Regions from separate parts of the Arthrobacter sp. NPDC093125 genome, predicted to be linked through region 2. Evidence: riboswitches for the same ligand, from Rfam matches in the RefSeq annotation. Region 2 holds a riboswitch; each other region holds the start of a gene.
What was found. A riboswitch is a leader RNA that binds a small molecule or an ion and turns the genes downstream of it on or off. The one in region 2 is predicted to bind S-adenosylmethionine.

Region 1: linked by a shared signal. The riboswitch ahead of ACIP9X_RS05455 (aminotransferase class V-fold PLP-dependent enzyme) and the one ahead of ACIP9X_RS10590 (homoserine O-acetyltransferase) in region 2 are both predicted to bind S-adenosylmethionine.
Region 3: linked by a shared signal. The riboswitch ahead of ACIP9X_RS15165 (DUF1737 domain-containing protein) and the one ahead of ACIP9X_RS10590 (homoserine O-acetyltransferase) in region 2 are both predicted to bind S-adenosylmethionine.

The regions. Positions count from the first base shown of each region.
Region 1 covers NZ_JBIVOQ010000002.1:207,739-215,512, reverse strand. The annotation lists gene ACIP9X_RS05485 (S1C family serine protease) at 1-267, shown strand, start outside; gene ACIP9X_RS05480 (hypothetical protein) at 640-1,002, opposite strand; gene ACIP9X_RS05475 (fluoride efflux transporter FluC) at 1,052-1,420, opposite strand; gene ACIP9X_RS05470 (fluoride efflux transporter FluC) at 1,426-1,872, opposite strand; gene ACIP9X_RS05465 (metal-dependent transcriptional regulator) at 1,883-2,599, opposite strand; gene ACIP9X_RS05460 (class I SAM-dependent methyltransferase) at 2,631-3,389, opposite strand; gene ACIP9X_RS05455 (aminotransferase class V-fold PLP-dependent enzyme) at 3,519-4,922, opposite strand; SAM riboswitch class IV at 4,958-5,071, opposite strand; gene hisN (histidinol-phosphatase) at 5,241-6,053, opposite strand; gene ACIP9X_RS05445 (ribosome small subunit-dependent GTPase A) at 6,120-7,235, opposite strand; gene aroA (3-phosphoshikimate 1-carboxyvinyltransferase) at 7,219-7,774, opposite strand, start outside.
Region 2 covers NZ_JBIVOQ010000004.1:194,607-202,380, forward strand. The annotation lists gene ACIP9X_RS10585 (MFS transporter) at 1-1,082, opposite strand, end outside; gene ACIP9X_RS10590 (homoserine O-acetyltransferase) at 1,341-2,498, opposite strand; SAM riboswitch class IV at 2,511-2,625, opposite strand; gene ACIP9X_RS10595 (VOC family protein) at 2,814-3,452, shown strand; gene ACIP9X_RS10600 (CPBP family intramembrane glutamic endopeptidase) at 3,558-4,337, opposite strand; gene ACIP9X_RS10605 (histidine phosphatase family protein) at 4,433-5,113, shown strand; gene ACIP9X_RS10610 (DeoR/GlpR family DNA-binding transcription regulator) at 5,171-5,980, opposite strand; gene hutI (imidazolonepropionase) at 6,107-7,318, opposite strand; gene ACIP9X_RS10620 (NAD(P)/FAD-dependent oxidoreductase) at 7,330-7,774, opposite strand, start outside.
Region 3 covers NZ_JBIVOQ010000008.1:41,693-49,466, reverse strand. The annotation lists gene ACIP9X_RS15180 (PLP-dependent cysteine synthase family protein) at 1-708, opposite strand, end outside; gene ACIP9X_RS15175 (aromatic amino acid ammonia-lyase) at 731-2,338, opposite strand; gene ACIP9X_RS15170 (NtaA/DmoA family FMN-dependent monooxygenase) at 2,393-3,688, opposite strand; SAM riboswitch class IV at 3,932-4,045, shown strand; gene ACIP9X_RS15165 (DUF1737 domain-containing protein) at 4,059-4,367, shown strand; gene ACIP9X_RS15160 (rhodanese-like domain-containing protein) at 4,364-4,774, shown strand; gene ACIP9X_RS15155 (O-succinylhomoserine sulfhydrylase) at 4,775-5,983, shown strand; gene ACIP9X_RS15150 (DUF1905 domain-containing protein) at 5,987-6,292, opposite strand; gene ACIP9X_RS15145 (glutamate--cysteine ligase) at 6,416-7,651, opposite strand.

The sequences.
Region 1 (7,774 bases), on a different contig from region 2:
CTTGGCCCCAATGCCGTGGTCCGGACCGGGCAGCGCGAGGGGCTGCGCGTCGTCGAAGTCCTCGCGGGTTCGCCGGCAGAGACGGCAGGAGTGAAGGTGGATGATGTCCTGCTGCGGGCAGGCTCCCGTCCGGTGAGCAACGCTGAAAGCCTCCAGAAGCTCCTCTTTGCCGATGCCGTCGGCGTTCCCATGGTCATCGTGGTCCTCCGCGACGGCCACGAACTTGAGCTCACAGCCGTGCCCGCTGAAATGGACGATATGGGGTAGGCCTGCACCAGGAGCGGAGCCGGCAACAGGACGTGCTCAGGCAGCAGGAACGGAGTCGGACTCCGGCTCCGTTCCTGGTCGCGAATTGAGGGTTACCGACGCTTCTTCAGATGCGCCACGGGGTCCGCGGGTCCCTCGAGGGGTCCCTTGGCCTTTTTGTCCGCGCGTTTCTGTTTGATGGTCTTGCCCGCTTTTTTCTGCTGATGCGTATGTGGTGATTTGTCCGGCATGGCGCACTCCCTTGTACGAGGGGCAGGAGTGTGCCCCTCGTAGGTAAAATTACGCCTGTTCAGCCCCGAATGTAATGCCCGTCCCCACGCAGCTTCCCGGAGGAAGGCGCAGCCACTTCGGGAGTTCTAAAGGGTGCGGAGTTTAGCCCCGCACGTCGGAGATGCCGACGAAACGGCTGCCCACGCCGTCGAATTCGCTGCGGACGAACCCCGGAGCGGGCGGAGGAACGTCGGCCGGGCTGTGGTGACTGCAGCTTACGTAGGTGAAATCTGGCCACCACTTCTTAGGCCGGGCGGCTTCGGTGTATCCGCAGACCTCACAGCGCAGGTGAACCCAGACCGGCCTCTTCCCGGTACGGTTTGCCCGGGACTGCAGCAGCCACTGCGGGGGATTGTCCAGGATCTCGCCCAGTTCGGCTTCGGTCATCCGGCTGGGTATCCCGTGACGCTGGGCCATTTCCAAGGGTATGTCGAGGGCAATAGCCGCATCACGTCTGCTAATCATCACAGTCCACCATACGGTAAACGGCGTGCGGGAGCGCCCGCTGGCCGGCTCACCCGCCACTCACGGCGATCCCCGCCGCCGCGGCGCCGATGCCAGCCAGCAGGTTGACGCCGACATTGAGTGCCGCCGCGCCGTAACGGCCTTCGCTCACGAGGCGCACGGTGGCAGTGGTCCAGGAACTAAAGGTTGTAAGGCCGCCGGCCAGGCCGGTAGCGAGCGCTGCATGCCATTCCGCAGCGAGCATGCTGCTCAGGCCGATGGAAAGTCCGATGACAAAGGAACCAGCGACATTGACCACCAAGGTGGCCCACGGCCAATGGCGGCGGGGCGACGGCAGCCCGGCCAGCCAGCTGTCCACGGCAAACCGCAGGAGTGCACCGGCAGTGCCGAACAGGCCCACGAGCAGCGGAACCGTCAGAGAGGTCACGGCGTGCCCCCCTCGCCGGCAATCGCCTTGCCCGTTCTCCATCCCAACGCAGCCGCAGCAAGCCCGAGCAGGACTGACAGGACCAGGTAGGACATCCACACGGCGTGGAATCCGCCGCGCGCCAGCTGGTCAACCGAGGCCACCAGCGCGGAAAATGTGGTGAAGGAACCGAGCAGGCCGGGACCGATACCGGCCCTCAGCCAGAAGGAGGTGTGCGGCCGGGCAATCCATACGGTTGTTAGCATTCCAAGGACGAAGCTTCCGGCCACATTGATGGCGAGCGTTGTCCAGGGCACGCTGCCTGCCTGCTCCGGAAACAGGACGCCGAGCCCGTACCGCAGTTCGGTGCCGACAAGGCCTCCGGCAGCGACGGCGGCCCAGGCCTTCCAGCTGCGGCTGCCGGTTGTTTTCACCGCCGTGGCGCTGGTTTGCGGAGCTTTCATGCAGACGGAATTATCCGGCGTCGGCCATGAGGCAGCCCGGGTGCGCCGCATCGCTGTGGACCCACAGCGCGGACGCGACTTCGTCGGCCAGGTCAAAGCTGCGGCTGTTCCCGGTGGGGCCAATGCGCACCATCAGCGCACCCCCGAAGGGCTTGCGCCCCACGACTTCGACGTCGGAGTCCAAGTCAATCTCTTCGGAGGCAAGGTAGCGCAGCAGATCGGGATTCTCGTCGCTGATCCTGGTGATCCTGCCCGTGTGGCCGTCATCCAACTCGCTCATGCGGTGGGCAAGGGGCACCTGGACCGTGCCGTCGGCGGATGGAATCGGGTCCCCGTGAGGATCGCGGGTAGGATTCCCCAGCTTGGCGGCCATCCGCTCGATGAAGGTGTCGGAGACCGCATGCTCGAGGAGTTCGGCCTCATCGTGCACCTCATCCCAGCTGTAGCCGAGGTCCTGGACCAGGTAGGTTTCGATGAGGCGGTGCCGCCGGACCATGGAAAGCGCAAGACGCACGCCCTCAGGAGTCAGCGTGATGGCACTGTACGGCTTGTGCAGCACCAGCCCCTGGTCCTTGAGCTTGCGCACCATCTCCGAAACCGAGGAATTGGCCACGCCAAGGCGCTGGGCGAGCTGGGTGGAGGTAATGGGCTTGTCCTGCCACTCCGTAAAAGAGTAGATGACCTTGACGTAGTCCTCGATGGAGGAGGATGGCGTACTGGTCTTCACGGATCCAAGCCTACCCGGTGCGCGGTTGACGTCATGGCCTCAAGGCCCGCCATGTCTGGGTAAGGTACGGCAGCTGCAGCAGCTCGCCGTCGCTGTGGCCCAAATGTTCATGCAGGTACCAGTCAAGGTTGGCGGTGACCCTGGTGCGGGTGGCCTCGTTGGCTCTGAGATAGTAGCTCCGCGACTTGGCGAGCTCGACGATCTCGGCCGTGGTGACAGGATCCTCCCACCGGGTCAGATGGCTTTCCAGGCCGGTGAATTCCGGACCCAGCGGCGGGCGGAAGTGCGGCTTGTGGACGTCGCCGGCATGCATGATGCGTGAGAGCCGATGGACCCAAGGCGCTGAGGTGTCCAGCTGGTTCCAGACCAGGCCGAGAACGCCGCCGGGCCGCAGGATCCGGGCGATCTCGGTGCTGGCCAGCAGCGGGTCGCACCAGTGCCAGGCCTGGGCCACCGTGACGACGTCGAAGGCTGAGCCGGGAAGGCCCGTTTCCTCTGCTGTTCCCTCCAGCGTGTCCACGGCTGGGTACGAGCTGTGAAGCTGCTCAAGCATGTCAGATGACGGATCCACCGCGCTGACGCGCAGGCCGCGCTCCACCAGGAGGGCGGTGTACTTGCCCGTTCCCGCCCCGATGTCTGCGGCGGTGCGGGCGCCGGCGGGGATAAGCCAGTCGGCGGACTCGGCAGGGTAGCCGGGACGGACGCGGTGGTAGTGCTCGCCGCCGTCCTGGAAGCTTTGGCCCAGCTCCTGCCGGCGCCCGTGGTCGAGTTTGGGGCCACCCCGTGCCACGCGCAGTCTCCTTAGGGCAGGGCCGAAATTTTTACCCTTCGAATTTACCGCATCCGTGGCGGAGCCGCAGAACTCCGGAGCCGCAGAACCCCGGAGCCGCAGAACTCCAGCGCCGCAGAACTTTGCGGTTCAGTCCTGGTTGCAGGGCGCCGCGCCGGCGGTGCCGGGAGTGTTGGGTGCCCAGTGCGGGTAGGTCCGGGAGTCGTTGGCCGGAACCCAGCGCCCGGCATCCACCACGTAGTCCCAGCCGAGGCCGCTGCGGCGCAGCTGCTCGATGCCGGCGAGGAGGCGTTCTGCATCCTCCAGCCGCGAACCGACGCCAAAGCTGGCACGCAGCGAACCCGAGGGCAGGCCCAGGCGCTTCAGCAGCGGGTGGGCGCAGAAGCGGCCGTCGCGCAGCCCGACACCGTGCTCGGCGGAGAGGTAGGCGGCCACAAGTCCGGCGTCGTATCCCTCGACGGAGAAGTTGACTACCCCGATCGTGTCGTCCGGGTCGGTGTCGGAGAAGATCTGGTGGACCGTGACGCCTTCAATCTTCTGCAGGCCCACCACCAGGAAGGAACGGATGGCGGCCTCATGGGCGTGCCAGCTGTCCTGGTCAAGGGCAGCGATCACCTGGGTGGCGCGGGCGAGCGTGGCTGCACCCAGGACGTTGGGTGAGCCGCCTTCGTGGCGGGCGGGGCCGGTGGTCCAGCTGACGCCATCAATCCGGGCTTCGCTGACGGCGCCGCCGCCCGCAAGGTGCGGCGTTCCGGCGTCGAGCCAGTCAGGGCGTCCGACCAGAACGCCGGCGCCGAAGGGCGCGTAGAGCTTGTGGCCGGAGAAGGCGAGGTAGTCGACGTCGTCCGCGGCAATGTCGACGCGGCGGTGCGGCGCGAGCTGTGCCGCGTCCACCACGATCCGGGCGCCGAATTCGTGGGCCAGCGCCGCGAGGCGGCGGATCGGCAGGATCTCGCCGGTGACATTGGAGGCGCCGGTCACTGCGAGGAGGCTGACGTCGCCGTGCTGCAGTTCGGCCCGAAGGCTTTCAATTGTGGCCTCCAGGGAGTCTGAGGCCACCACGCTGCGGTGCGGAACACCCTGCCAGGGCAGCAGGTTGGCGTGGTGTTCGATGTCCAGATACAGGACTTCCCCGGTGTGGTGGTGGTCTTCCACGGGCAGGCAGCCGGCCAGCAGGTTCAGGGAATCCGTGGTGTTGCGCGTGAAGATCACGGAGTCGTCGGGGCGGCCGCCGACGAACTCGCGGACGATGTTCCGGGCGTTTTCATAAACGGACGTGCTGATCTGCGAGGCGTATCCGGCGCCGCGGTGCACGCTGGCGTAGAACGGCAGGATCTCGTTGAGGTAGGCGGAGACCACGGACAGCGCCGGGGCGGAGGCGCCGTAGTCGAGGTTGGCGTAGCGCACGTGGCCGCCCTGTATGAGCGGGGCCTGGATCTCGGCACCGGTCACTGCTGCCAGCGGCCGTCCGGCAGCGGCGAAGTGATCGTCGATCAGGCCTGCGACGGTGGAAGGGAAGGTTGCAATTGTCATGGGACCTCGCTGAGAAAGGGACCCCTGGTGACGGGGATCCGCGCTTGCCGTGTCCGTTCCGGATCGGCCTGGTCGTCACCCGGGGCACCCCACCGCGAATGGAGGGTTGCCGGCCAGCAAACCGGGGTTTTGCGCTGGCACTCGTGACCTGTAAAGAGCGTAGAACATCCTGCAGGCCGGTGAAAAAGACCGGCGCGAATGTTAAGCGGTTTGTTACGGAGTTCTTGTTTGTCGCCGATTGCCGAACTTACGACGGCGGGTGCGCACCTGAGGGGGCACCCGCCGTCGTAATATTCCGGTCAGACGGCTATTGCCGAACTAGAGCAGATCGTCCAGCTGCGGGTTGAGGCGCTTGAGGACCTCGGAATGAAGAATCGAGTTGGTGGCAAGCGCGTTGCCCCCAAAGGGTCCGTCCGTTCCCTCCAGCGAGGTGAAGCGGCCTCCGGCCTCGGTGACGATGGGCACCAGCGCAGCCATGTCGTACAGGTTCAGTTCGGGCTCGCATGCGATGTCCACGCAGCCTTCGGCCACCATGCAATAGGACCAGAAATCACCGAAGGCACGGGTGCGCCAGACCTCGTCGGTGAGCGCGAGGAAATCATCCAGGTTTCCACGCTCCTTCCAGCCGCCCAGGCTCGAGTAGGACAGCGATGCGTCGGAGAGCTTTGAAACGTTTGAGACCCTGAGCCGGGTGGCGGCCGCCAGGGAACGGCCCATGTACGCGCCCGCGCCCTTGGCTGCCCACCAACGCTTGCCAAGTGCCGGCGCGCTCACGACACCCACCACCGGTTCGCCCTCATCAACGAGGGCAATCAGGGTGGCCCAGACGGGCACTCCGCGGACGAAGTTCTTGGTCCCGTCGATGGGGTCGATGATCCAGCGCCGGGAGCCATGGCCCGAACTGCCGAACTCCTCGCCGAGCACGGCGTCGCGCGGCCGGGACCTGGACAGCTGGCCGCGGATCGACTCCTCTGCTGCTTTGTCGGCGTCCGTGACCGGCGTCAGATCCGGCTTGGTTTCGATCTGAAGGTCAAGGGCCTTGAACCGGCTCATGGTTTGGTCATCCACGGAATCCGCCAAGACATGGGCCAGGCGCAGATCATCGTTGTAGGTCGAAGCGGGTTGGGTCATGGTTCCAAACTACCGTCAAAGGACCGTGGGGGCGGGGATGTCAGGATGCCGGAGGCCCGGAGCGGGTCAGCCGACGGTGCCGAGTTCCTTCGTTTCCTGTGCCTCCGCGCGCGGATCGGTGCCCAGGAGCCGGCGCAGGGAGGCGAGCCGGGCGGGACCGGACGGTCCGGCATGACCGGCCTCGACCCAGGCGTCCACGCCGCAATTCACGGCAGTGGCATCGTGCTTGCAGCCCCGCTCACAGGTCTCGGTGCCGGGCTCAAGGTCGGGGAAGGAGTGCAGGATCCGGTCTGGATCCACGTGGGCCAGCCCGAAGGACCGGATGCCGGGGGTGTCGATGATCCAGCTTCCGGACGGCGCATCCGCCAGTTTCAGCGCAAGGGCCGACGACGACGTGTGCCGGCCGCGCCCGGTGACGGCGTTGACGCCGCCGGTCGCCCGCTCGGCGCCTGTCAGTGCGTTCACCATGGTCGACTTGCCCACCCCGGAGTGGCCCAGCATGACGGTGACCTTGCCGTCCAGATGCACGCGCAGCTGTGAGACCGCGTCCAGGTCGAGGCGGGCAGACAGCCCGTCGTCGGAGCGGGCGTCAATGCCCGACGCCGCCGAGTCAGCCGTGCGGCTGATGATGACGGGGAAATCGAGGTGCCGGTAGTTGTCCAGCAGCTCCGAGGGATCCTTGACGTCCGCCTTCGTGACGAGCAGCAGCGGCTCGATGCCGGCGTCGTATGCGGCCACCAGCGCACGGTCGATGAACCCGGTGCGGGGCTCCGGATTCGCCGCCGCAACAACCACCACCAGCTGGTCCGCATTGGCCACGACTGCCCGCTCGATGGGGTCGGTGTCGTCGGCGCTGCGGCGCAGCAGGGTCTTCCGTTCCTGGATCTTCACCAGTCGGGCCAGCGTGTCCGGGGCTCCCGAGACGTCGCCCACAAGGGACACGAAGTCGCCGGCAACCACGGGGGAGCGGCGGAGCTCCCGGGCGCGGGCCGCGATGACCGTCCGCTCATGTCCGGTGTCCTCGCCGACGACGGCCGTGTACCGCCCGCGGTCAACCGTGATGATGCGTCCGGTGACGGCATCCTCATGGCTGGGGCGGTCCTTGGTGCGCGGCCGCGACCCCTTCTTGTTCGGCCGGATCCGGACGTCCGATTCGTCCCAGGAGTCAGTCTTCCGTGCCACCGCTGGTCCCTGTGCCACTGCCGTCAGTGGCGTTGCCCGTTCCGGCGCTGCCCTGCGCGAGCATGTCCGCCCACAGCTGGGGGAAGTCAGGCATGGTCTTGGCCGTGGTGCCGATGTCCTGCACTTCGACGCCCCGCACTGCCAGTCCGAGAATCGCCCCGGCGGTGGCCATCCGGTGGTCCGCATAACTGCGCACCACGCCGCCGTGGAGCTTTGCGGGGCGGATGATCAGGCCGTCGTCGGTCTCCTCGGCGTCCCCGCCGAGCCGGTTGATCTCGGTGACCAGCGCTGCGAGCCGGTCGGTCTCGTGGCCGCGGAGATGGGCAATGCCGCTGAGCCGGGACGGCCCGCTGGCAAGCGCACAGAGTGCTGCCACTGTCGGTGCGAGTTCGCTGGTTTCAGCGAAGTCCGCCCCCCGGATCTCCCGGCCGCCGGAGACGGTGAGCGTGCCGCTGTCGAGGGTAACCGTGGCACCCATGTCCGGCAGGATAGTCCGCCAGAGGTCGCCCACCTGGGTGGTGCGTTCCGGCCAGTCCGGG
Region 2 (7,774 bases):
ATGAGCGCGTGGAACAGCAGGCCGATGGTGATGGCAGCCAGGATGACGATGTCGTTTGCGGTGTCCATCATCGGGAAGGCGAAGAAGCCCCAAGTTCCGCCGAGGATGGCGCCTGCCATGTACACCGGCCGGCGGCCGAAGCTGTCGGACATCTTTCCGACGAGCGGGACGGCGCAGAAGTGGATGAAGTGCGCCACCAGCAGCAGCAGGAGGATCCGGGACGTGTCGGTCTGAACGACGACCTTCAGGTAGGTGATGGAGAACGTCACGACGAGGTAGTACAGGATGTTCTCGGCAAAGCGCAGGCCCATGGCGGTGAAGACACCGCGCGGGTAGCGGCGGAAGACTTCGGCGACGCCGTAGCCCTTCTTCTCGACCGTGACTTCCTTGCGGGCCTCGATGAAGATCGGGGCGTCCTGGACCTTGGTGCGGATGTAGTAACCGACGATCACGATCACAGCGGACAGCCAGAAGGCGACGCGCCAGCCCCAGCCGAGGAAGGCTTCCTGGGACAGCGTGGACGACAGGGTGAACAGCACGCCGGTTGCCAGGAGGTTACCCATGGGAACGGCGGACTGCGGCCAGCTGGACCAGAATCCGCGGGACTTGTTGGGGCTGTGCTCTGCAACGAGCAGCACGGCGCCGCCCCATTCACCGCCGACGGCGAAGCCCTGAACGAAGCGCAGGAAGACCAGCATTGCCGGAGCCCAGTAGCCGATCTGAGCGAAGGTGGGCAGGCAGCCCATGAGGAACGTGGAGACGCCCACCAGGATGATGCTCAGCTGCAGCAGCTGCTTCCGGCCGAACTTGTCCCCGAAGTGGCCGAAGACGATGCCGCCGATGGGGCGGGCCACGAACCCGACCGCGTAGGTGACGAACGCGGCGATGATGCCGTCCAGTTCCGTCCCTGAATTGGGGAAGAACATCTTGCCGAACACCAGGGTTGCTGCAGAGGCATAGAGGAAGAACTCATACCACTCAACCACCGTTCCGGCCATGGACGCCGTGACGACTTTTCTCAGGCCTGAGGCCTTAACGTCGGTTTCCTCTACGCGCCTTGCGGCGGAGTTTTCCGTACTCATGTGTGAACTCCTTCGGCGTCTTCGTCGACACCACTGGGACCAGTCTTTGGCGAACGCGTGTGAGGTACACCACGAATCGCCGGTTCACATGAGTATGGTCTGCAATTGCCTGCAAGCTCAACGACAAAAAGTGCAGAACGCATCTGCATAAATGCACAAGCAGCGGGTTTGACTACCCGTCAGTAATGACCGGCAAGGCCCGCCATTATTACTGACAGCACCTTTTGGCTACTCCCGCTCCGTTCCGTTCAGCCCAATTCAGTCCAGCAGATGTGTGCGCAGCTGCTCGTTGAGTTGCCCGATCTCCGTCAGGAAGCCGTCGTGGCCGATAGGAGCTTCAATCACGTGCACGTCAACGTTGCCGGGCAGGGCCTCAGCGAGCGCGCGGGACTGCGACGGGAAGTAGAGCCGGTCTGAATCGACGGCGGCGACAAAGAACTCGGCAGTGGTCCGGGCGAGCGCTTCCTTCAGTGTTCCCCGTCCACGGCAGATGTCGTGGCTCATGAGGGCTTCGGTGAGGGCGATGTAGCTGTTGGCGTCGAAGCGCCGGACCAGCTTGTGCCCCTGGTGATCCAGGTAGCTCTCCACCTGGTACCGGCCGCGGGCTCCCAGGGCATCGGCCTCGAACGGGGATTCGCTGCCCTGGGCGTTCCGGCCAAAGCGGAAGTCCAGCTCGTGCGCCGAACGGTACGTGATGTGGGCGATCCGTCGGGCGAGCGCCAGGCCGGCCTCGGGCAGCGGTCCCCCGTAATAGTCGCCGCCGTTGAAGTTGGGATCCTGCCGGATGGCGAGGGTCTGCGCCTGGGCAAAGGCAATCTGTTCGGCCGTGCTGCTCGCACCCACGGAGATCACACCGCAGCGGCGCACCCTGTCCGGGTAGCTGACAGCCCACTCGAGCGCGCGGGCGCCGCCCATGGAACCGCCCAGGACGGCGAACCAGCTGCTGATGCCGAGCTGGTCCGCCAGGCGCGCTTCGGCAGCAGTGGAGTCCCGGAGGGTCACCAGCGGGAAGCGGGATCCCCACGGCTTGCCGTCGGGGGCTTCCGACGACGGCCCGGTAGATCCGTAACAACCGCCCAGGATGTTGATGGAGACGACAAAGAATTTGTTGGTGTCCGCCGGTGCGCCGGGGCCGGCCAGCTGCTCCCACCAGCCCTCTTCACCGCCTTCCTGGCCACCCCGGGTCACATGGGTGTCCCCGGTGAGGGCATGTTCCACCAGGATGGCGTTGGAGCCGTCTGCGTTCAGCGTCCCCCAGGTTTCGTAGGCAAGGGTGACGTCAGGGAGGAATCCGCCGGCCTCCAGCTGGAGGCTGCCGATGCCGGCATACCGGAGCGTGCCGTCCAGCGGCGTGCTGCTTGGAGCCGTACTGACAGTATCGTCGGAAGCGTCCGTGCGGGTGGCGGAAATCGTCATTGGGATACCTCTTCTGCGCGCTTGCCTGCCGCCAGTTGACCGCAGGCCAGGTCTTCACCCGGGGCACCCCACCGCGGAAGGAGGGTTGCCGGCCAGCAAGCCGGGGCTGTTGCTGGCACTCATGACCTTGAACCAGCTTACGAAACGGGCCACCGGCTTCGCGAAGATTATGACGCCTATGTGACTCCCTGACCCGCAGGCTAACGGGCAAGCGCAACGCAGAAAGACCACTGGAATCCGCGGTTTTCACGGGCCTCTGCAGGGGTTAGGGCACCCTTAGCTGAGAGCCGCGTCACAAGATGCCAAGATGAGGGCATGCGCATGGATCACGTCTCTTACGCCTGTGAACACGATGGCCTGGCTGCCACCACTGAACGTATCGCGTCTGCCCTCGGCGTTGAAGCCGTAAAGGGTGGAGTACACCCCCGTTTCGGAACCCGGAACATGATTATCCCGCTCGCCGGGCACAAATACCTTGAGGTCGTGGAGGTCCTGGACCACCCGGCGTCGGACAAGGCACCTTTCGGACAGGCTGTGCGGGCTCGCTCAGCTGCCGGAGGCGGCTGGATGGGCTGGTGCGTCGAAGTGGACGACCTTGCCCCGTTCGAGGAGCGTCTCGGACGCGCCGCCGTCAACGGCAACCGCAAGTTCCCGGACGGCCGCGAACTCATCTGGAAGCAGATCGGGATTCTGGGCCTCATCGCCGACCCGCAGGTTCCGTACATGCTGAAGTGGGAGGGCGACCCCTCGCTCCACCCGTCCAACGCCTATGACAGCAACGTCAAGATGTCCAGCCTCACCATCGCCGGCTCGGCCGAACGGGTCACCGAATGGCTCGGCGAGCCCGTGGAGCGGCCTCTCGAGGACGTCGCAGTGAATTGGGTCGCTCCGCACGGAACCCCTGGCATCCTGTCGGTCACGTTTGAAACCGCCGCGGGCGCCGTCACCATCTGATACCCCCAGCTATCTGAGATACCCGGCAGCTTGCTGCCACCACACTTCGGCCGCCATCAGCGGGTGCCAACGACGTTACCCGCCGATGGCGGCCGAATTATTTAACTAACCCAGCCCCATGGCTCTGCCGAACAGGCTGAAGCCGACGAACGCCACGATGTCCAGCAGGGCGTGGGCGACAACGAGCGGCATCACCCTGCGGGTCTTGGTATAAACCCAGGCGAACAGCACGCCCATGATGGCGTTGCCGATGAACGGCCCGAAGCCCTGGTACAGGTGGTAACTCCCGCGGAGCATGGAACTCGCGAAGATTGCCAGCGGCAGGGACCAGCCGAACTTTCCGAAGCGGTCCAGGAGATACCCCACCACGATCACTTCTTCCACAATGGCGTGGCGCAGGGCGGAAAGGATCAGGACCGGGATGGTCCACCAATAGGCGTCCAGGGCGCTGGGGATAATGGCCGTGGTGATGCCCAGCGCCCGGCCCGCCGCATACAGGCCCAGCGAAGGAATGCCGATCAGGGCCGCCAGTCCCAGCCCCTGGAGCAGGTCCCGTCCGGGGCGGGCAAGGTCGAAACCCAGCCTGTGGAATGCCGAGCCGCTCCCGTAGCCCGTGCCGGCTTTCGTTTGCCGCTGCTCGGTCATGAAGTAGATGACAAGCAGGACGGGCACCAGCGCGAAGATGATGTCCAGGAGCTGATACGTCAGGTCGAAGTACTCGCGGGTGCTTTGGGAACGGTTCAGCGTTGAGGTGCCCTCAGCCAGGGGTGCGCGGGTCATCTTGTCCAGGAGCTGCACCACTGAGTACACGGCTGACTGCCCCAGTGACAGTCCCAGGACGATCCAGACTTCGATCCGCAGACGACGGCGGGAGGGAACCAACATGTTCCTATCTTGCCTGCAGTTGCTGGCACTTTCCTGTTGACGCACAGTCCCGCCTTGCCTGGCCGGAGTATGTGCTGGCCCTATGCTGGGGATTTATGAGTGCGCCCGGGAAAATCATCATGATCCGGCACGGCCAGTCCGCCGCCAATGCCGACACCACGATTTACAACAGGGTGCCCGACTACCGCATTCCGCTGACTCCTTTGGGCGTGGAACAGGCCAAGGCCGCCGGTGAAGAAGTCCGGCGCGCACTGGACGGCCAGGAGGTGTGTGTCTATGTGTCCCCGTACCTGCGCGCCTACCAGACGCTCGAAGCGCTCAACCTCGGCTCGCTGACTGAGCGGGTGATCGAGGAACCCCGCCTCCGGGAGCAGGACTGGGCAAACTTCCAGATTTCAGGGGACATCGAGGACCAGAAGGAGCTCCGCAACGCCTACGGCCATTTCTTCTACCGGTTCCGGGACGGGGAGTCCGGCTCGGACGTCTATGACCGCGTCTCGTCCTTCATGGAGACCCTCTACCGCCACTGGGCCAAGCCGGACTATTCCCCCAATGCGCTGCTGGTCACGCACGGCCTGACGATGCGCCTGTTCTGCATGCGCTGGTTCCACTGGTCCGTGGAGTACTTCGAGTCGCTGAATAACCCTGACAACGCCGAGACCCGCATGCTGGTGCGCACCGGGGACGGGAAGTACGAGCTCAACGAGCCCTTTACGCAGTGGGTGGACCGCCGCGTGGACGAGACCGTGCTCGACGCCCCGCCCGTGGTTTTCTAGCCCACGGCCCGCTGACGGTTCATCCCGCCGGGCTGGTCATCCTGCCGGCCTGGCGAATTATGCCTGCCGGGTACGGGGCGTTTCCGGCGCCACAATGACTTCCGTGCCGATTGCTTCGAATGCGGCCTTGTCCTCCGGGGAGATGCCGGAATCCGTGATCAGCCGGGTGAATTCATAGCCTTCCATGGTGGCGAAAGCACGGCGTCCCACCTTGGACGAGTCGGCGATGACATAGGAAACGCTGGCCCGGCTGGCCAGCAGCGCGTTGACCGAGGCCTCGCCCTCTCCGGTGTTGGTGGGTCCCACCACCGGATCGATGCCGTTCACCCCGATGAAGGCGATGTCCAGCACCACCCGCTGCATAATGATGTCGGTGTACGGCCCCACCAGTTCATAGGAGCGCGGGTTCAGCACTCCGCCGGTCACCATGACCTTGATGTTCGGCCGCACCGCCAGCTGGCCCGCAATGTTGATGGCGTTGGTGACGACGGTGAGCGTGGGCTGGTTGGAAGGCGCGTTGATGTCCTCTCGGGTAGCCAGGATCTGGGCGAGCGCCGTACTGGTGGTGCCGCCGCAGAGCCCGATCACCATACCCGGGGAGATCAGGGCGGAGGCAGCCAACGCGATCTGCTGCTTGGCTGCCGCGTGGTCGTCCCGGTTGTACCGCCCCGGGAGGTCGTAGGCCAGGGCTCCCGTGGTGGCCCCTCCCCTGGTGCGGGTCAGAAGCCGCCGCTTGGCCAGGCTGTCCAGGTCGCGCCGGGCAGTGGCGGGCGAAACGCCCAGCCGTGTCACGATCTCCTCAACCTCCACCTGCCCGGCTTCGGCAAGGAGGTCCAGTATCGCCGTCAGGCGGTCGGTGCGGGTCAATGCAAGGGCCTTCCAGGAATCAGAACGTCGGGAAAATGACGTTTTCTGATTCTAACAGACGTCAAACGATCACCTAGCGTCAGTGCGGACGCAGCTTCCGACACAAAATGACCCAATGCGCGGCGGCTACCGCGCCCGCACTCCCGCACGCCAGACGGCGTGCGTCAGCGGCATTCCCGGGCGGTACGCCAGATGCGTGGCCGACGGGGCGTTGAGGAGATGCAGGTCAGCCCGGTGCCCGACGGCGAGCGACCCCACCGCCCGCTCGCCGTCGACGTCGTTCCCGCACTCCCGCCCCAGGGCGAGGGCGCCGCCGAACGTCGCCGCGCGCACGGCTTCGTGGACGCTGAGTCCCATTTGCAGCACGGCGGTGGTCACACAGTATGCCATGGAACTCGTGTAGGACGTTCCCGGGTTGCAGTTGGAGGCGAGGGCAACCGGAACGCCGGCGTCCAACAGCCGCCGCGCCGGCGCGAGGGGCTGGCGGGTGGACAGGTCGCAGGCCGGCAGGCAGGTCGCCACGGTGCCGCGCGCACCGGACCGCGCCGCTGCGTCCCAGCCGGACCAGCTGGACGCCAGGGAATCAACGTCCTCATCGGACAGATAGTTCACATGGTCCACGCTGGCGGCGCCGAACTCGGCCGCGAGGCGGACACCTGGGCCGGGGCCCAGCTGGTTGCCGTGGACACGCAGCCCGAGTCCGGCGTCGCGGCATGCCTGCAGGACCCGCCGCGACTGCTCTTCCGTAAAGGCGCCCCGCTCGCAGAACACGTCAGCCCATGAGGCATAGGGACGCACGGCGTCCAGCATCGGGCCGCAGACTAGGTCCGTGTAATCGTCGGCGTCCATGCCTGCGGGCACCAGGTGCGCGCCGAGGTAGGTGACTTCGTCTGCCACCGTGGAAGCGATCCGCGCGCTCCGCGCTTCCTGCTCCACGTCCAGGCCGTACCCCGTCTTGGTTTCCAGGTAGGTGGTGCCCTCCGACACCGCCTCCGCCACCCTGCCCAGGGCGAGCCGGGTGAGGTCGTAATCCCCGGTGTTACGCGTCGCTTCGGTGGTGACGGCGATGCCGCCCGCGCTGTAGTCCTCCCCCGCCATCCGGGCCTCGAACTCCGCGGTGCGGTCGCCGGCGAAGATCAGGTGCGTATGGGAATCCACCCAGCCCGGCAGGAGTGCCCGGCCGCCGGCGTCGAAGGACTCGTCTGCCGCCGGGGCGCCGGCCGCGGCTCCAAGCCACGCGATCCGTTCCCCCTCGATCACGAGGGCGGCGTTCCGGAGGACACGCTGCTCCCTGTCCTGGGTCATCAGTTCGCCGACGTTGGTAAGGAGGATGCTCATGGCTCCATTCTTCAGCGCCGGATGGACCAGCGCGTCGCAGCCAGGGCATCTGCCGTCCGGGATTCCGGACTTCCACCTGGGTGGGATACCGAGCCCGCCAGGATCTGCTCCGCGGCGAGTTCGGCGATCGCAGCGGAGGTCTGAAACCCGTACCCGCCCTGGCCGGCGAGCCAGTAAAAACCGGGCGCCTCGGCGTCGAAACCTGCCACCGGTATGCCGTCCGCCGCCTCGGTGCGCAGCCCGGTCCAGGCTGTGCGGACGGCGCTGATCCCCAGCGTGGTCAGCGTGTTGAGGCGGGCAACGAGCCGCTCGACGTCGCCCGGGAAGGGCCGCGCGTCTTCCGCTGCGCTGGCGACGTGCTCGGACGGTGAGATCAGGACGTCCGCGCCCTCGCGGCGGAAGTAAAAGGAGTCGTCCGCTGCCGCCACCATGGGGGTTCCTTCAGGAAGGGAATGT
Region 3 (7,774 bases), on a different contig from region 2:
CCCGCCACTATATACCGAGCCGTACGGATCGGCGCCGATCACCTCCACATGGCCGGACGACTTCTCCTTCAGAAACCGCCCGTTTCCGGTGATGGTGCCTCCCGTGCCCACCCCCGCCACGAAATGCGTGATTCTGCCTGCCGTCTGTTCCCAGATTTCAGGCCCGGTTCCCTCGTAGTGCGCCCTCGGGTTGGCCGGGTTGTCGAACTGCAGGGGACGCCAGGCGCCCGGCGTCTCTGCCGTGATGCGCGCCGCCACGGCCCTCGCGTTGGCCGGCGAATCGGAGGGCGCGCTCCAGTCGGTAAACACCACCTGCGCCCCGTATCGCTGCAGCGCCTCGAGTTTTTCGGACGAGATGGAGTCCCCCGTCACCACCACCACGGGATGCCCGGTCAGTGCCCCGATGAACGCCAGCCCGATCCCTGTGTTCCCCGACGTGCTTTCCACGATGGTGCCGCCGGGCTGCAGGTCACCGCTGCGCTCGGCCGCCCGCACCATGCTCAGCGCCGTCCGGTCCTTGATGGAGCCGCCCGGGTTCTCCGATTCCAGCTTCACGAAGACAGTTCCGGGAAGTCCCCGGCTGAGCGTTTCCAGGGGCACGAGCCGTGTGGAACCCACCTGGGCCAGCACAGTGTCGGCGTCCGCCTCCACGTCAATGGCCGGCGCCGCATGCCGTGGCAGCCCGTCCTCCCCGGTGGTGATGCTCATCCCTCTCCGCCGATCTTCTCCGTCAGTCTTCTCCGTCTGTCCGCGGCATCCGCAGCTCAGGCAGCTCCGGCAGGAGTTTCCGCAGCGCCTCCCGTCCGCGCTCCACCAGCTCCGCCGCCGGCAGGTGCTCCGCGAGGAGCCCGGACAGGCAGTCGACGACGGCGGACGTCCCCTTACCGAGCGGCCGCACCTCCGCATCGGACTCCCTTTCGCCGGCCTCCGCCTCCCGGGTCTGGGCCAGCAGGTAAGCGGCGGTCAGGGCCTCGATGGTGAGCAGCTCCTCAGCGGCCCGCACCGACCGTTCCAGCTGCTGGAGCGCCAGCGGTGCCAGCGTTGAGTGGTCCTCCACGTCGGCCGAAAGGGTGGGGGCACCAAGCGTGGCCGGTGCCGCCAGGAACTTCAGCTCGGCAAGCAGCCCGGCGGCGGAATACCAGAGCAGGCCCGGCAGCTCCTCCGACGCCAGGGGCGTGCCGCTGCGGGCCGCCTCCAGGTTCAGCTGGCGGATGAGCCTCTGCGGCGGATAGAGCTTGGCGATCCGCCGCTCGCTGCTGATCCCCAGATGGGCCAGCCCAAGCCGCAGTGTCTCGAAGGCCAGGGCCAGCTGCATGGGCTGGAAGTTTCCGCCGGAAATCATCCGACCCGAATCCAGGTCCGTCAGCGGATTGTCGCCGCGGCCGTTCAGCTCCACCTCAAGGGCATCGGCAAGGGCGGTGACCTGGGCACGGAACGCCCCGTGCGTCTGCGGGGCGGCCCGGAAGGACAGCGCGTCCTGCACCGAGGCCTGACGGTACGGATCCTCAAGCCAGCCTCCCCGGACCAGGTTCCGGACGTTCGCCGCCGAAATGCGCTGGCCGTCCACCGGCTTGGCCGACTGCACAGCCGGCGAAAACGGGCTGAGGTTCGCACCGCCGTCGTACCTTCCCGTGGCCTCCAGTGACAACGCGAGGGCGGTGTCCGCGAGGTCTGCCACACGCAGCAGGCGGCCGAGCTCCAGCGCTCCGGCACCGATTGAATATGAGTTGGCGCTGACGAGGGCCAGGGCCTCGCCGGGCGCAAGCACCAGCGGCTGCAGGCCGGCCGCGGCGAGCGCCGCGCCTCCGGGCACCAGCGGACCGTCGGGGTCCAGCGCATGGCCTTCTCCAATGGCGACGGCGGCAATTGCGGCCAGCTGTGTGAGGTCTGAGGAGCCCACAGAGCCCTCGCGGGGAACGGCGGGCACCACTCCCCGGTTGAGCAGTTCAGCGTAGAACCGGGCTGTTTCCGGCCGGACACCGGAGCCGCCCCGGGTGAAGCCGATCAGCCGCGCCAGCATCACGGCGCGGACCTCCGCCGGGGTGAGCAGGGCGCCGATGCCGCTGTGGTGGTAGCGGACCACCTGCACCTGGTAGTCGAGGACGGACTCTTCCTCCACGGCCGTGTCCCTGCCAGAGCCCAGCAGGGTGTTGAGCCCGTACACGCGGTGTCCCGAGTCGATCGCGGCCTGCACCACCTCACGGGACAGGCTGATCAGGTCCAGCGCGTCGGCACTCAGGACCACCTCGACCGACGGATCGGCCGCCACCCTGGCCACGTCGGCGGCCCGGAGGTGCGCCGTGCCGATCAGGAAGGTGCCGGATCTGGTTCCCGGCATCGGCTCTTCAGGTCCTCCGGTCCCTGTCATGGCACTGAAAGTCCCGTCATGGCACTAGAAGTCCAGCAGGTTCCGGCGGAGTCCGCCGTCGCCGTAGGTCGTCCGCAGCAGTCCGCGCCGCCGCAGTTCCGGTGCCAGTTTGTCCAGCACTCCGTGCACGGTGGCCGGGTCCACGAAACCGGAAAACAGGAAACCGTCCCCGCCCACCGCTGCGCCTGTCTCCTCGAGGTGATCTGCAATTTCCCCGGCAGTGCCGATGATGCTGTCGCCGGCGCCGCCGCTGCGGGCCTGCAGGATCTCGCGCAGGGTGGAACCGGGCGGGGCCGCCTTGGAGAAATGCTCCAAGGTGCCCTGGTTGCTGTTGGTGGTCAGCTCCGGGAGCGGCTCGTCCAGGTCGAACTGTTTGAAGTCGATCACCGAGAGGTAGGAGATGGAGTTGAGCTGGCTGTCGATGTCCCGCTGCGTCAGTTCCTTGCGCGCGGCCCGCAGCTCGTCGGCTTCCGCCGTGGAGCCCACGACAGTGGGTTTGAGCACGAACAGCACCTTGACGTCGTCCGGGTTGCGGCCTGCCCCGGCTGCCTCGGCCCGGATGGAATCCCGGTAGGCCTTCATGCCGTCCACGCCGCGCGCGAGCGCAATGGCGACGTCCGCATTCCCGCCCGCGAACGCCTTGCCCCGCGGCGACGCACCTGCCTGCACCAGCACGGGCTCCTCGGGCAGGGGGGCCGTGTTCAGCGGGCCGCGCACCTTGAAGAACTCGCCGCTGTGATGGATCGGGCGCACCTTGGTGTGGTCGGCGAAGACACCGGCCCGGGAATCCTCCACGACGGCGTCCGGTTCCCAGCTGCGCCACAGCTTCCGCACCACGTCCACGAACTCCTCCGCCTTCTCATAGCGGAGGTCGTGCTCGATCTGCTGGTCCACGCCGTAGTTCTGGGCGGCGAGGTCGCTGCCGGAGGTCACCACGTTCCAGCCGAGCTGGCCGTTGGAGAAGTGCTGCAGCGTGGCCAGCAGCCGGGCCGCCGTGAACGGCGGGTAAAAGGACGCGCTGACCGTGGGGACAATGCCCAGGTGATCCGTGGCGGAAAGCAGGTACGGCACCAGGGCCAGCGGATCGTGCTTAGGCGCGAAGGACGCCTGCGCGAGGGACACCTCAGCTGTTCCCCCGTAGGTGTCCGGTACGGTCAGGGAATCCTCGATGATAAACAGGTCCAGTCCGGCCCGCTCGAACTCCCGCACCGCGTGCTGGTACAGCGCCGGTTTCTTCCAGTCGTAACCGATCCCGTAGCCCGGCGTCCCCCAGCCCTGAACCCCGAACCCGTGGCCCACAAACCACCCAAAATGGAGCATGGGACGGACTGTACTGGCGTTCGACTCATTCACTGCTGCCTGGTTTCATCCGGCGTTACGGCGGTTCATCTTCCGTCATTATGCACCCGGGCAGCCCCTTTGTAACCGCGGCGCGGGACCAGGTGCGGCCGGTTCGGAGGTCCCGGCAGGCCCGTCAGTGCCGCCGCGCTGCGGCCGGAAGCGTTACGGAACATGACGACGACGGCGGTGCGCGCCGCCGTCGTCGGTGTTACGTTTTTGGGGAGTCATGAGTACCGGCGCCAAGCCCTGACTGGCCGGTCGGCAACCCTCCCTCGCGGCGGGGTGCCTCAGGTGAATACTCGGCATATCGACCACTTCGAGCTGCAAGCGTGAGAGAAGGAGATCCGTCATGACGGAAGCCCCCGCCGGCGTTACCCTGCCAACCCAGCAGGTTACATCTGAGGACAAGCTGGCCTACCGCCTGATTACCGGGCCGGACAACCGTGCCTTTTGTGAGCGCATTTCCGACGCGCTGGCCGAAGGCTACGTGCTGCACGGCAGCCCCACGGCCGCCTTCAACGGCAGGGACGTGATCGTGGCGCAGGCCGTCGTCCTCCCCGTCGCCGTCGCCACGGCAGACGCTGCGGTTGCCACGGCAGTGGACCAGCTGGACTCTGACGAGAACCTGGACGCGGAAGCATTCGAGGGGCACGCATGAGCTACGCCGGAGACCTCACCCCGGAGGAGGCCTGGGCAAAGCTGGAGGAAGGCGCCGTCCTGGTGGACGTCCGCACCGAGGGCGAATGGGCCCACATCGGCATCCCTGACACCAAGGCCACCGAGAATGACCCGCTGTTCATCCAGTGGACCTTCCCCGGCGGCATCCCTAACCCGGACTTCATCGAGCACCTCCGGCAGCAGGCGCCGGAGGACCAAGGCACGGAGCTTGTGTTCCTGTGCCGGTCCGGCCAGCGCTCCATCGCCGCCGCCATTGCCGCCACGCAGGCCGGCTTCACCTCGTACAACGTCCTCGAAGGGTTTGAGGGCGAACCCGACCGCTATGGCGAGCGCACCGTCAACGGCTGGAAGAACCGCGGCCTCCCGACCAACCTGGGAAAAAACTAAGTGACTTTCAATCAAGATGCCGCCGGCTGGAGCCCCGAGACCCAGGCCGTACGCGGCGGGCTGGACCGCACCAATTTCCAGGAGACCACGGAGCCGATTTTCCTCAACTCCGGCTTCGTTTACGAGTCGGCGGCGGCCGCTGAGCGGGCGTTCACTGGCGAGGACGAGCGCTTCGTCTACTCCCGCTACGGCAACCCGTCCGTCGCCACCTTCCAGGAACGCCTGCGCCTCCTCGAAGGGACGGAGGCCTGCTTCGCGACCGCGTCGGGCATGTCCGCCGTGTTCACCGCTTTGGGCGCGCTGCTGGGCGCCGGCGACCGCATCGTGGCCGCCCGGTCCCTGTTCGGCTCTTGCTTCGTCATCCTGAATGAAATCCTGCCCCGCTGGGGCGTGGAAACCGTGTTCGTGGACGGACCGGACCTGGAGCAGTGGCGAGTAGCCCTGTCCACCCCGGCAACCGCCGTCTTCTTCGAGTCGCCGTCCAACCCCATGCAGGAGATCGTGGACATCGCCGCGGTCAGCGAACTGGCCCGTGCGGCCGCCGCGAAAGTCGTCGTCGACAACGTCTTTGCCACTCCCCTGCTGCAGCGCTGCGGCGAGCTCGGCGCGGATGTTGTGGTCTACTCAGGCACCAAGCACATCGACGGCCAGGGCCGCGTGCTGGGCGGCGCCATCCTCGGCACCAAGGAATTCATCGACGGGCCGGTCAAGCAGCTCATGCGCCACACCGGCCCTGCCCTCTCCGCGTTCAACGCGTGGGTGCTCACCAAGGGCCTGGAGACCATGGCGCTGCGCGTGAACCACTCGTCGGCCACGGCGCTGCGCCTGGCCGAATGGCTGGAGGACCAGCCAGCCGTCAGCTGGGTCAAGTACCCGCTGCTCAAGTCCCACCCGCAGTACGAACTCGCCGCCAGGCAAATGAAAGCCGGCGGCACCGTTCTCACCCTGGAACTCGCGACGACGGCCGGCCAGTCGGGCAAGGACGCCGCCTTTGCGCTGCTGGACGCCCTGAAGATTATCGACATCTCCAACAACCTCGGCGATGCCAAGACCCTCATCACCCACCCGGCCACCACCACCCACCGGGCGATGGGTCCTGAAGGCCGGGCAGCGATCGGACTGACCGACGGCGTGGTGCGGCTGTCGGTCGGGCTGGAGGATCCGGAGGACCTGATCGGCGACCTCGAGCAGGCGCTTAAGCAGATCTGAGGTTCAGGGTTCGGCCTGGACCGTCAGCCGGACCTCCACCTCGTCACCGGCGACAAGGTGCGCGGCGTCCCGGACGGATTTCTTCACCGGCAGCAGGTACGAGCCACTCTGCGCGTCAGGGAAAATGGAGGTCTGCCAGGACTGGCCGCCAGCCTGGGCAGTCACCTTCACGGACCCGAACCCCTTCCGGAAAGCGGCGGACTCCTCCCGAATGTCGTCGGCGACCCCCACGGGCAGCGTCAGGAAATGCCACCCTGCTTCCCCCGGGTAGAGCCACAGTTCTGCGCGGAATGAGTACGAGGTCGCCACGGTCCGAGTATGGCACCGTCACAGACATTTGTTGGATTTGATCCTGGCGCGAACGGGCAGTTGTGGCCCCAAATCCGCCGCGAAAAGGGGGCTTAAGTGTCCGTTCGCGCTCCGGGCAGGGGGTCAGGGCTGGCGCACGTGCACCAGCTCGGGCGCCGGAACAGGGTCCGTTTCTAAGTCGTTATCCGTTCCCCGCATCGTCGCCCGCACAGCATGCGCGACGACGGCAGCCAGCCCGCCGTCGTCGGGCGCTGCTTTGTCGATCACCGTCTGCCGCACGCGGCGCTGTTCCTCAGCACCGGTGCCGCGCTCAAAAACGGCGGCGATGCCGTTGCGTACGAGCTCCACTTCGCCCTGCTCGGCGAGCACGGGTTCGAGATATTCCACCAGGGAATTCACCACGTCGGCGGCGGGCGCCGGGCGGAAACTGCCGAAGTCCAGGAGCTCGCCGCAGAGGCCGAATTTACTGGCCTGCCACGACGCCATCCGCAGCAGCACGGTGGGGACGGGGGAAGGCTCCACACCTCCGCGCCATTCCCGTGCCGCAGTTTCTACGAGGGCGCGGACCAGGACTGCTATGAGCGCCGCGTCCTCTGCACGGAGGCAGACATCAGCCACCCTGACCTCCACCGTGGGATGGTTGCGGGAGAGCCGGGCGTCGAAGTAGATCATGCCTTCGTCCAGCATGACACCGCTCTCCAGCAGCCGCTGCACAAGGCGGCGGTAGGCGGATATGCTGCCGAAGATGGCGGACGGGCCCGACGTCGGCCACCGGTTCCACGCCTGTGTCCGGTAACTTTCAAACCCCGTTTCCATCGAGTTCCAGAACGGGGAGTTGACGCTGAGGGCCATGAGCACGGCCAGCTTGTCCCGGATCCGGTCCAGAACCGCCGCACCTTCCTCCTGCGACTCGATGTAGGTGTGGACGTGGAATCCGCAGGTCAGCTGTTCCTGAGCGGTGAGCCCAAACCGCTCCAGCATGCGTGCGTATCGGGGGTCCGGAGTGGTGTGGCTGGCCAGGGCCAGCGGTGACGTGGCCAGTGCGGCGACGCGGGCTCCCTGTTTGAGCGCCGCCTGATCCGCCATGGCCCGGCCTGCACGGATCTGGCGGAGCAGCTCATCATGATCCAGGCACGGGCGGGTCTGGGTCTCGATCTGCTCGAGTTTGAGTTCAGCGCTCAGGCCCATTTCGTCGTCGTCGAACGGGGTCTCACCGTGCGGCTCCAGCACCCGGGGCTTGTCCGGGGCGTCATCGGCTGCAAGTTTTCGGCCGGCGAGCAGCGCATCGGCGAGCGCCAGTGGCTCTCCCGTCCGGGGATCCACGATCAGCAGTTCTTCCTCGACCCCAAAAGTCCGCATGCGTACATTGTCCGTCAGACCAGCCGAAACGTCCCCGACATGACGAAGCGCGAACGTGCAGTTAATGCCCTCACATTCGTCGTTGGAGGGCCTTAAGTGCCCGTTCGCGCTCGACGGCGGGGG